Regions from separate parts of the Streptomyces sp. Y7 genome, predicted to be linked through region 1. Evidence: riboswitches for the same ligand, from Rfam matches in the RefSeq annotation. Region 1 holds a riboswitch; the other holds the start of a gene.
The links. Region 1 has a riboswitch for cobalamin ahead of ACGFW6_RS33535 (cobalamin biosynthesis protein). Riboswitches for the same ligand answer to the same signal wherever they lie in the genome.

Region 1 (5,740 bases):
ATATCCGTGGCGGCCCTCACCCTCAGCGGAACCGCCCTCGCCGAGATCCCGGCGGCGGCCGCGAGCAAGCCCAAGGGGCACGACGTCTCTTCCCACCAGAAGAACGTCGACTGGCAGAACTCGAAGGCGAAGGGCGCCAGGTTCGTCTACGTCAAGGCGACCGAGTCCCACACCTACCGCAACCCGTACTTCAGCCAGCAGTACAACGGCTCACGCAGCGCGGGCCTGGTCCGCGGCGCCTACCACTTCGCGCTGCCGAACAAGTCGTCGGGCAGGACGCAGGCCGCGTTCTTCGTCCGCAACGGCGGCGCCTGGCGGTCGGACGGCTGGACTCTGCCGCCCGCCCTGGACATCGAGTACAACCCGTACGGCAGGCAGAAGTGCTACGGGCTGAGCAAGGCGAAGATGGTCAACTGGATCCAGTCCTTCAGCAACGAGGTGAAGCGGCTGACCGGCCGCCGTCCGGTGATCTACACCACGACCCACTGGTGGAACACCTGCACCGGCACCAGCCGCGCCTTCGCCTCGAACCACGCCCTGTGGATAGCCCGCTACAACTCCTCGACGGCCGGTTCGATGCCGGGCGGATGGCAGTTCTGGACCTTCTGGCAGTACGACAACGCCGGCAGCCTGCCGGGTGACCAAAATCTCTTCAACGGGTCCATGACCCAGCTGAGGAAGTTCGCCCGGGGCTACTAGCCCGGCGGCGCCCGGGCCGCGAGGCGACCGGCCGGACCGAGGTTGCCTCATCCGGCCTTCCCGGACACCATGCGGCCCACCCCAGTTCATCTCTCGTTCACCCAGGTTACCTACGTTCATCCAGCCAATGACCTCGAACGATTGCCTGGGTAAATGGAAAACTTCTCGCTGATCCTCGCGATTGTGGTGGTAACCGCACTCGCGTTCGATTTCACGAACGGTTTCCACGACACCGCCAACGCGATGGCCACCACCATCTCGACCGGTGCGCTCAAGCCCAAGGTCGCGGTGGCCATGTCCGCCGTGCTGAACCTTGTCGGCGCCTTCCTCTCCGTGGAGGTCGCCAACACGATCTCCAAAGGTCTCGTCGACGAGACCGGCATCCGCCCCGAGGTCATCTTCGCCGCGTTGGTCGGCGCGATCCTCTGGAACCTGCTCACGTGGCTGGTGGGCCTGCCCAGCAGTTCCTCGCACGCCCTGATGGGCGGTCTGATCGGCGCGACCATCGCCTCCGCCGGCGTCGGCGCCGTCCACGGCGACGCGCTCGTCACCAAGGTGCTGATCCCGGCGATCGCCGCCCCGCTGGTCGCGGGCATCGCCGCGCTGCTGGCCACCCGCCTGACCTACACCCTCGGCAAGAAGGCCGACGGCAAGGCCGCCGCCAAGGGCTACCGCACCGGCCAGATCGCCTCCGCCGGCCTGGTCTCCCTCGCCCACGGCACCAACGACGCGCAGAAGACCATGGGCATCATCACCCTCGCCCTGGTCGCCGGCGGTGCCGTCGCCCCCGACTCCGACCCGCCCATGTGGGTCATCCTCTCCGCGGGCCTGGCCATCGCGCTCGGCACCTACCTCGGCGGCTGGCGCATCATCCGCACCATGGGCAAGGGCCTGACCGACCTTCAGCCGCAGCAGGGCTTCGCCGCCCAGACCAGCGCGGCCACCGTCATCCTGGCCTCCTCCCACCTCGGCTTCTCCCTCTCCACCACGCACTCCGTCTCCGGCTCGGTGATGGGTGCCGGCCTCGGCCGCAAGGGCGGCGTCGTCCGCTGGTCGACGGCCACCCGCATGTTCGTCGCCTGGGGCCTGACCCTGCCGGCCGCCGCCCTGGTCGGCGCGCTCGCCGAGTACGTGACGGGCTTCGGCACCTGGGGCACGGCCGTGGTCGCCGTCTTCCTGGTCGGCTCCAGCGCCGCGATCTGGAAGATCTCCCGCCGCGAGGTCGTCGACCACACGAACGTCAACGCGACCGACGAGGCGCCCGGCGTGGTCACCACCGCCATGGCCGCCGTGACCCCGCCCCCGGCGGGCACGCCGGCCGAGGACCTCACGGCCACGATCCCGGCCCCGTCCTCCGAGCCCGCGCCCTCGCAGGCCACCGTCTGACCCGCCCCGCAACCCGGCTAACAGGAAAGTAGAAGCATGAAGATCGACTGGGCGGCTCTCGGCTCCGTCTTCGGCGTCAGTCTCGTGGTCACCGTGGCCCTGGTGGGCCTGTTCACCCTCGGCGTCGCGGGTCTGTCGCGCCGCGAACGGGCCGTGGCCCAGGGCGACTCGGCCGCGCTCGCGGTCACCGGCGCCTACGCCTGCTTCGCGGCCTGCGCGGCCGCCGTGGCCTACGGGATCTCTCTGATCGTGGCCTGACCCACAGGCCCTTCGTGGCCTGACCCACAGGCCCTTCGTGGCCTGACCCACAGGCCCTTCGTGGCCTGACCCACAGGCCCTTCGTGGCCTGACCCACCACACGCGAAACACCCGAGGTGCGGGACGGACGACCGTCCCGCACCTCGCCGTCGTGTGGGCCTTCGCACACTCTCCCGTCGCAGGTCAACGGCAAGTTGACGCCTCTCGGAACCCCGTGGTGGACTGCCGGGGCCAAGTACGACGGCAGAAGAGGAAGCCGGTGAGAATCCGGCGCGGTCCCGCCACTGTCACCGGGGTAGCAATCCCCGGGAGCCAGGAACTCTCGCCGTCGGTCTCGTCGAACCAGGGCGCGGACACCCTGAGTGAGGACACAACGCGATGCTCGCCTGCCGATCGACACGCAGTACCAGACCCACGTCTGACCTCACGGTCGGCTGACCCCGATGCGAGCCGATCGCGTCTTCGCGTACGGCGCCGCCGCCGGGCTCCTCGGTGATCTGCTGCTCGGCGACCCCCGCCGGGGGCATCCGGTCGCCGCGTTCGGACGGGCCGCGGCCGCCGTGGAACGGGTGTTGTGGCGCGACGACCGCGCACGCGGCGCGGTGCACACCGTCGTGTGCGCCGGTGGCGCCGTGGCGCTGGGTGCCCTCGCCGCCCGCGCCGTCCGTACCTCCCCGGCCGCCTCGCTCGCGCTGACCGGCGCCGCCACCTGGGCCGTCGTCGGAGGCACCTCGCTCGCCCGGGAGGCCCGGGCCATCGGACGTGCCCTGGAGGCAGGGGACGTCGAGGCGGCGCGGGCGCGGCTACCGCACCTGTGCGGGCGGGATCCGCAGGCGCTGGACGCGGACGGGATCGCGCGGGCGGTCGTCGAGTCCGTCGCCGAGAACACCTCCGACGCGGTCGTGGGGGCCCTGGTGTGGGGTGCCGTCGGCGGTGTCCCCGGACTGCTCGGCTTCCGGGCCGTGAACACGCTCGACGCGATGGTCGGGCACAAATCACCCAAGTACCGGCGCTACGGCTGGGCTTCGGCCCGGCTCGACGACCTCGCCGGCTGGCCCGGGGCGCGCCTGACGGCCGTACTCGCCACCGTCGCCGGCGGCGATCCCCGCGGGGCGGTGCGGGCCTGGCGTGCCGACGCCGACGCGCACCCGAGCCCCAACGCCGGTCCTGTGGAGGCGTCGTTCGCGGGAGCCCTCGGGGTACGGCTCGGCGGGACCCTCTCCTACGGCGGCCGGGTCGAGCACCGTCCCGTGCTCAACGGGAACGGACGGGCCGTGGGCACCCACGACGTCGAACGCGCCGTACGGCTGTCCAGGCGCGTCGGTTGGCTGGCGCTCGGCGTGTGTGTCGCCGCGCGCCGTATCACGAAGGGGCGTACCTCATGACGGGCGGTGGCCTTCTTGTCGCCGGCACCACCTCCGACGCCGGCAAGAGCGTCGTCACCGCCGGGATCTGCCGGTGGCTGGTGCGGCAGGGGGTGAAGGTCGCGCCGTTCAAGGCGCAGAACATGTCCCTGAACTCGTTCGTGACGCGCGAGGGCGCCGAGATCGGGCGCGCTCAGGCCATGCAGGCCCAGGCGTGCCGCGTCGAGCCGACCGCGCTGATGAACCCCGTGCTGCTCAAGCCGGGCGGCGAGCAGAGCAGCCAGGTCGTGCTGCTGGGCAGGCCGGTGGGCGAGCTGAGTGCGCGCGGGTACCACGGCGGACGGCAGCAGCAGTTGCTGGGGACGGTGCTGGAGTGCCTCGCCGAGTTGCGGGGCACGTATGACGCGGTGATCTGTGAGGGGGCCGGCTCTCCGGCCGAGATCAATCTGCGGCGGACCGACATCGTCAACATGGGCATCGCCCGCAATGCCGGGCTCCCGGTGCTCGTCGTCGGCGACATCGACCGCGGCGGCGTCTTCGCCTCCTTCTTCGGGACCGTCGCCCTGCTGTCCCGTCAGGACCAGGAGCTGATCGCCGGGTTCCTCGTCAACAAGTTCCGCGGCGACGTCTCGCTCCTCGAACCGGGCCTCGACATGCTGCACGACCTCACCGGGCGGCACACCTACGGCGTCCTGCCCTTCCGGCACGGGCTCGGCATCGACGAGGAGGACGGGCTGCGGGTGTCGCTGCGCGGAGCCGTCCGGGAGTCCCAGGTCTCCTCCCCCGTCGGCGAGGACGTGCTGCGGGTCGCGGTGTGTGCCGTGCCGCTGATGTCCAACTTCACGGACGTCGACGCGCTGGCCGCCGAACCGGGCGTCGTCGTGCGGTTCGTGGACCGCCCGGAGGAGCTGGCCGACGCGGATCTCGTCATCGTCCCCGGGACCCGGGGGACGGTCCGGGCACTGGAGTGGCTGCGGGAGCGGGGGCTCGCGGACGCCCTCGTCCGCAGGGCCGCCGAAGGGCGGCCGATCCTCGGCGTCTGCGGTGGCTTCCAGGTCCTCGGCGAGCACATCGAGGACGACGTCGAGAGCCGGCGCGGCCGGGTCGAGGGGCTCGGCGTCCTGCCCGTCCGGGTGCGGTTCGCCCGGGAGAAGACCCTCACCCGGCCGGTCGGCGAGGCCCTCGGGGAGCGGGTCGAGGGGTACGAGATCCATCACGGGGTCGCCGAGGTGACCGGGGGCGAACCCTTCCTGGACGGCTGCCGGGTCGGTCAGACCTGGGGCACGCACTGGCACGGCTCGCTGGAGTCGGACGGTTTCCGACGGGCGTTCCTGCGCGAGGTGGCGGCCGCCGCGGGCCGCCGGTTCGTGCCGGCGCCGGACACCTCGTTCGCCGCGCTGCGCGAGGAGCAGCTCGACCGGCTCGGCGATCTGATCGAACAGCACGCGGACACGGACGCGCTGTGGCGGCTCATCGAGTCCGGCGCGCCGCAAGGACTGCCTTTCATTCCACCGGGAGCGCCCGCATGAGCACAGTGTTGTTGTTGTCGACCGCCGACACGGATCTGCTGGCGGCCAGGGCCGCCTCCGGTGCCGACTACCGGATCGGCAACCCGACCCGCGTGGACGTCGAGACCGAGCTGCCCGCGCTGCTCGACGGCGCGGACCTCGCCGTCGTGCGGCTGCTGGGCGGCAAGCGGGCCTGGGAGGACGGGCTCGCGAAGCTGAAGGCGTCCGGTGTGCCGACCGTGCTGCTGGGCGGCGAGGCCGTGCCGGACGCGGAGCTGATGGCCGAGTCGTCCGTCCCGGCCGGTGTGGTCGCCGAGGCGCTGAAGTACCTCGTCGAGGGCGGCCCCGCCAACCTCACCGAGCTCGCCCGGTTCCTGTCCGACACCGTGCTGCTGACGGGCGAGGGGTTCGACGAGCCGCAGAAGATGCCGGAGTACGGCGTCCATGGCGACCGTCCGTTCCAGGAGGGCCGTCCGACCGTGGGCGTGCTCTTCTACCGGGCCCATGAACTGAGCGGCAACACCG
Region 2 (5,740 bases), on a different contig from region 1:
GGTCGTCTGTGGCTGGTCGCGCAGTTCCCCGCGCCCCTTCAGGGCGTCGCCGGTCGGCTCCTCGGGGTGTTGCCGTGGTTCGGCGTGTCCGTGGGGGGTGGTGCTGTGCCGTTGGTCGAGTTGCTGGCGTAGGGCGCTCGCCCTTCTGCGGGCGTCCCTCACCGTCAGGGGGAGTGGGGTCCAGCCCGCCAGGCGGCCCAGGGCCACCACCGGGGGGTACACCGGGGATACGGCCATGATGTCGGCCGGGGTGCCGAGGAGCGGGGGCGTGCCGGGGGAGGGCAGGAGGACGATCCGGTCGGCGTACTGCACCACCCGCTCCAGGCGGTGCTCGGCCATCAGGACCGTTGTCCCGAGGTCGTGCACCAGGCGTTGGAGGACCGCGAGGACCTCTTCCGCGGCGGCCGGGTCCAGGGCCGACGTCGGCTCGTCCAGGACCAGGACGCTCGGGTGCGGGGTGAGGACCGAACCGATCGCCACGCGCTGCTGCTGGCCGCCGGAGAGGGTGGCGAGGGAACGGTCACGCAGATCGGCGAGGCCGAGCAGGTCGAGGGTCTCCTCGACCCGGCGGCGCATCACCTCCGGCGCGAGGCCGAGGGACTCCATGCCGTAGGCGAGCTCGTCCTCGACCGTGTCCGTGACGAAGTGGGAGAGGGGGTCCTGGCCCACCGTGCCCACCACGTCGGCGAGTTCGCGGGGCTTGTGCGTACGGGTGTCCCGGCCGGCCACCGTGACGCGGCCGCGCAGGGTACCGCCGGTGAAGTGCGGCACGAGCCCGCTCACCGCGCCGAGCACGGTGGACTTCCCGACGCCGGACGGGCCCGCGAGCAGCACCAGCTCACCCTCCGGAACCTCGAAGTCCACACCCTGGACGGTGGGTTCCGCGGCACCGTCGTACGTCACGGAGACGCTCTCGAAGCGGATCACGACGGCTCCTTGGGGGCGGCGGGGGTGCGGAGGGGTGCGGGGCTGCGAGGCGCGGGGTTTTGGGGCGTGGGGCTGATGAAGGCCGGGAGCAGGCCGAGGACGACCGCCGCCGCGGGCCACAGGGGGAAGGTGGGGGCGACCAGGGGGATCACCCCGGGGTCCAGGGCCTCGGGGGAGCGGTCCGCGGCCAGGGTCAGCAGGGCGGCGACCGAAACGCCGGAACCGGCGACCAGCCAGGCGCGGGCGTCCCACCGGTCCGGCCGGTACCGCGTGCGCGGGGACCGGCGACCGCCCAGGCGCAGACCCGCGAGGGCGGCGGCGACTCCGGCGATGAGGAGGGGCAGACCGTAGGTGCCGCCCTCGGCGGTGAGGAGCCCGTACGTTCCGGCGCAGATCCCCAGCAGGCCGCCGAGGGTGAGCGCATTGGTCGTACGGCGCACGCGGGGCGGGACGTCGGCGGTACGGCCGTAGCCGCGCGCGTCCATCGCGGCGGCGAGCGCGACCGACCGTTCCAACGCGCCCTCCAGGACCGGGAGCGCGACCTGAAGGAGGCCCCGGACACCGCGGTCGGGCCGGCCGCGCAGCCGGCGTGCGGCGCGCAGACGCTGGACGTCGGCGATGAGGTGGGGGGCGTAGGTGAGGGCCACGACCACCGCCACACCGATCTCGTAGAGGGCGCCGGGCAGGGACTTGAGGAGGCGGGCGGGGTTGGCGAGGGAGTTCGCCGCGCCGACGCAGATGAGGAGGGTCGCCAGGCGCAGGCCGTCGTAGAAGGCGATGAGGACGGTCTCGACGGTGACCTTGCCGCCCAGCCGGATCCCCTGGGCCCAGTCGGGGAGGGGGACCTCGGGGAGCTCGACGATCACGTGCGTGCCGGGGAGCGGGGAGCCGAGGACCACGGCGAAGACCAGCCGGATCAGCAGGACGGCCAGGGCGAGCTTGAAGAAGACGGCGTAGGAACGGGCCCAGGGGGCGTTGGGGCGGCAGGTCGCGACGACGTAGGCGGAGGTCGCGATGAGGAGGGCGAGGAGAAGGGGGTTGGTGGTGCGGGTGGCGGCGGTGCCGAGGGCGAGGGCCCACAGCCACCAGGCGCCCGGGTGGAGGGAAGGGGTGGCGGCGCCGCGACGGGGCGCCGTCGCGGGGAACCGGGCGGCCCGCGACGGCGGGGCCGCGGACGGCCGACGGCCCGTCCCGGCCCCGAGGCTCAGCCGCGCATCGCCCTGGCCGAAGGAGCGCTCAGGCATCCCTGCGCCGCCGTGCCTGCCAGACCGCCGCCGCCCCCAGCACCACCACCACGGCGATGCCCGCGACCGGGCCCAGCGAGAGCCCGCCGTCCGAGTCGTCCTCGGCGGCGGTGGCCGTCCGCCCGGTCGGCGCCGGCTCACCGGTCTTCCCGCCGTCGCCCGCCACCTGGTCCCCGCAGCCCTTCCGCGGATACCCGGTGATCGCGCACAGCAGTGCGTTGGTGTCGTAGCGCAGGGGTTTGGCGACGGCCGCCAGGGCGTCCGCGGTCGTCGCGTCGGGCGCGACCCGGGCACAGGCCGTACGGCGGGCGGGGGGCGTCTCGCCCGAGGGGGCGTCGGCCGCCGTACCGAAGTCGATGACCAGGGCGACCCGCTTGCTGCCGTCCTCGGCGGGCGTCCTGGCGCAGATCACCGCGAACTCGGCCGCGCCCCTGGGCTGTGTCGCGTCCTTGGAGTCCTCGCTCACCGCGAACCGGAAACCCTGGACGTCGCCGTCGGACGGACGGGCGAGGGAGGGGCCCTGGGTGGCGTAGATCCAGGTGCCGCCCTGGCGCTCCCAGAACGACCAGTAGCGATAGCCGGCCGCGTGGGCGCCCTGAGCCGCGCCGGTCAGCAGGACCAGCGCGGCCAGGAGCGGGGCGAGCACGCGACGGATCACGCCTGCGGGCCCTTCTTGCGCCCGCTCAGCAGGAAGCCGATGCCGATGCCGACGACGAGGAAGATGCCGACGTACCACCAGACACCGAAGGGACTGTCGTCCTTCTTCGCGTCCTTCTTCTCGGCCTCGTCCGTGGCCTTGGTCGCGGCCTGCGGTGCGGGACCCGTGGCGTTGAGCTGCTCGACCAGGTCGGCGCCGCCGAAGTCGCGGGGGTCGGTGCCGGTGGCGTGGGCGGCGAGGATGAGCTGGGCGTAGGCGGCGGGGCCGCTCTGCTCCGCCCACTTCGCGGAGTTCTGCTCCAGCCAGCGCAGCGGCTTCGCGGCGGCGTCGGCACCGGAGAGGGCGGCCAGCGCGACGACCGCGTCGGCGGTGTTGCCGTAGTCGGGCTGGTCCTCGGCGCCGGGGAGGGTGGACGTGAGGTGGCCGTTTTTGGCGAGGGCGTCGGTGAGGTGGGCGGCGCCGTTGACGGCGGCCTGCTGCGAGGCGGGGAGGCCCTCGCTGACGCATCGAGTGGCCGGCGCGTCCTTGCCGGGGCTCACGACGAGGCCCTTGCCGAGCGAGCCGAGGACGCCGGCCGCGGTGGCGTCGGCGTTGGCGAGCAGCTTGCCCTTCTTGTCGGGCTGGAAGGCGAAGGCGCCGCCGTCGTCGTCCTTGCAGGGCAGGGCGAGCTTGTTGAGCGCGTCGTAGGCCGTCTTACCGTCCTTGCGGACGTCCGCCGGCTTCTCACCGGCGGCGACGAGCGCACCGATCACCACGGACGTGGAGTTGGTGTCGCTGGCCCCGCCCGGCATGTATCCCCAGCCGCCGTCCTTGTTCTGGACGGACTTCAGCCAGGTCACGGCCTTGGCGGTGGCGGCGTCGTGTCCACCGAGGGCGGCCAGCGCCTGGACCGCGGCAGCGGTGTTGTTGGTGTCGACGGGGGTTTTGGCCTCGCAGTCCGCGGTGGCGGCGTCGGCACGGTAGGGCGCGAAGGCCCCGTTGGCGCACTGCTGCCCCACCAGCCACTCCACGGCCCCCTTGGCCGGCTTCACCCCGGCGGTGTCCTGGGCGAGCAGCGCGAGGGACTGCCGCCAGACGCCGTCGTAGGTGGGGTCGGTGGTGCCGTACAGCTCGGCGGGGTACTGCGGCTTCGGCGAGGCGGAGGGGGAGGGCGACGCGGAGGAGTCGGCGGCTATGGCCGGCGCGGCGGCGCCGATCACGACGGCGGCGGCCAGGACCGCGGCGCTGCGGCGGACGTACATGATCGGCGGGTGCCCTTCCCTCAGAGGAACCGGGCAGCACAGGGGAGACCCCGGCGGCTCGGCTCCGTATACCTCGACGGTGCCGCACTCCGGCCGACTGCCGGGGCACGTGAGCCGGTCACTTCCCGTACACGGCGATCCGGCTCACCGGCCTTCGACGACGACCGGTTCACGGTTGCGGGTCAGCGCCGGATTTGCACCGGCTTTCCCATGTACGGGGGTGATGACGACGGCGACACTCTACCCGCCCGTAACCCGGCCCCTCGGGGCCGCCCGTGCGACCGGTACCTTCGGCCCGTGACGGAGGGGGCAGAGGCGATGCGGGGACCGGTGGGACGGCTGCTCGGGACGGGGCGGACCGCCGACGTGTACGAGATCGACGGGGCGTGGGTACTGCGCCGCGACCGGGAGGGGTGGGGGGACGCGCTCGCCGAGGGGGCGGTGATGGCGCATGTCCTCGCCCACGGCTTCCCGGCGCCCCGCGTCCGCCTCGCCGACTCCTCGAGGACCGACCTCGTGATGCAGCGGCTGCCCGGGCCGACGATGCTGGAGGCGCTGAGTGCCGGGGCCATGAACGCGGACGAGGCGGGCGGCACCCTGGCCCGGCTGCTGCGGCAGCTGCACGGAGTCCCCGCGCGCCGGCCCGGGGCCTGTGTCCTGCACCTGGACCTCCACCCCGACAACGTCATCCTCACCCCCGACGGCCCCTACGTCATCGACTGGAACAACACCGAGGAGGGCGACGCCGGTCTCGACTGGGGCACCTCCGCCGTGATCCTCGCCCAGGTCGCGGTCGGCGACGAACCCATCGCCGAGCCCGCCCGCGCCATCCTTACGGCCCTCCTCGCCGACCCGTCCCACCTCACACACGACGGCATCACGGAGGCGCTGCGACGACGGGCCGCCAACCCGACGATGTCGCAGAGCGAGGTCGAACTCCTCGGCGACGCCGAAGCGTTGATCCGCGCCTTCATGCGTGACTAGGCGCCGGTCCTCGGGGTCGGTCCGCCGAAGGGCAGATGGAGGGTCCTGGCGGTGAGCAGCCAGGTGCCGTCCGACGTGCGGTGGAAGGCGTCCTGGTAGTGGCCGACCTGGACCGGAGGGCCGGGCGGGACGATGCCGCCCGTGTAGCCGTCGACGCGGTACGTCGTGAAGTACGAGGTCGCCTGCGCGGTGTCCGCGGACGTGACCGTCACCAGGATGTTGGCCATCACGCGGCGCGAGAGCCGGTCGGCGGGACGGGAGCCGAAGTACTCACGAAGAGCCTCCCGCCCCTTGACCGACCGGTCGCCGGCCGGCCATGCCCAGACACCGTCCTCGGTGAACAACTCGGCGACGGAGGCCGGTTCGCCGAGGTCGAGGCGGTGCACGAACTCGATGACTACGCGCTCGCAGGCGCGCTCGGCGAGGAGACGGTCCAAGGGGGGCGGCGGGGGCGGAGGCTCAGCGCGGTTCATGGCGTTCATGGTGCCCTGAACCCCTGTTGCGGGCGTGGCCGCCCTGGTCGGCTTCACACCGCCACATAAGCCACCGGCCCACTGCCCGCCACCGCCTCCGCTCTCCCCAGCTTCACCAGCCGCCTCAGATGGGCCTCCGCCTCCGCTATCGCGATGTTTCTGGAGCCGTACGGGATCTGGGACCAGGGGCGGTTCCACTCCATGCGTTCGGCG

Region 2: it holds a riboswitch for cobalamin, as region 1 does, so the genes downstream of both, ACGFW6_RS43730 (prenyltransferase/squalene oxidase repeat-containing protein) here and ACGFW6_RS33535 (cobalamin biosynthesis protein) in region 1, are expected to answer to the same signal.

What each region holds. Positions count from the first base shown of each region.
Region 1 covers NZ_JBIDDQ010000020.1:1,015-6,754, forward strand. Annotated here, with positions in the region: gene ACGFW6_RS33520 (lysozyme) at 1-699, shown strand, start outside; gene ACGFW6_RS33525 (anion permease) at 853-2,085, shown strand; gene ACGFW6_RS33530 (hypothetical protein) at 2,122-2,343, shown strand; cobalamin riboswitch at 2,544-2,686, shown strand; gene ACGFW6_RS33535 (cobalamin biosynthesis protein) at 2,787-3,728, shown strand; gene ACGFW6_RS33540 (cobyric acid synthase) at 3,725-5,236, shown strand; gene cobN (cobaltochelatase subunit CobN) at 5,233-5,740, shown strand, end outside.
Region 2 covers NZ_JBIDDQ010000043.1:25,909-31,648, forward strand. Annotated here, with positions in the region: gene ACGFW6_RS43715 (ABC transporter ATP-binding protein) at 1-927, opposite strand, end outside; gene ACGFW6_RS43720 (energy-coupling factor transporter transmembrane component T) at 924-2,171, opposite strand; gene ACGFW6_RS43725 (SCO2322 family protein) at 2,164-2,829, opposite strand; gene ACGFW6_RS43730 (prenyltransferase/squalene oxidase repeat-containing protein) at 2,826-4,070, opposite strand; cobalamin riboswitch at 4,186-4,317, opposite strand; gene ACGFW6_RS43735 (phosphotransferase) at 4,389-5,054, shown strand; gene ACGFW6_RS43740 (nuclear transport factor 2 family protein) at 5,051-5,527, opposite strand; gene ACGFW6_RS43745 (MBL fold metallo-hydrolase) at 5,581-5,740, opposite strand, start outside.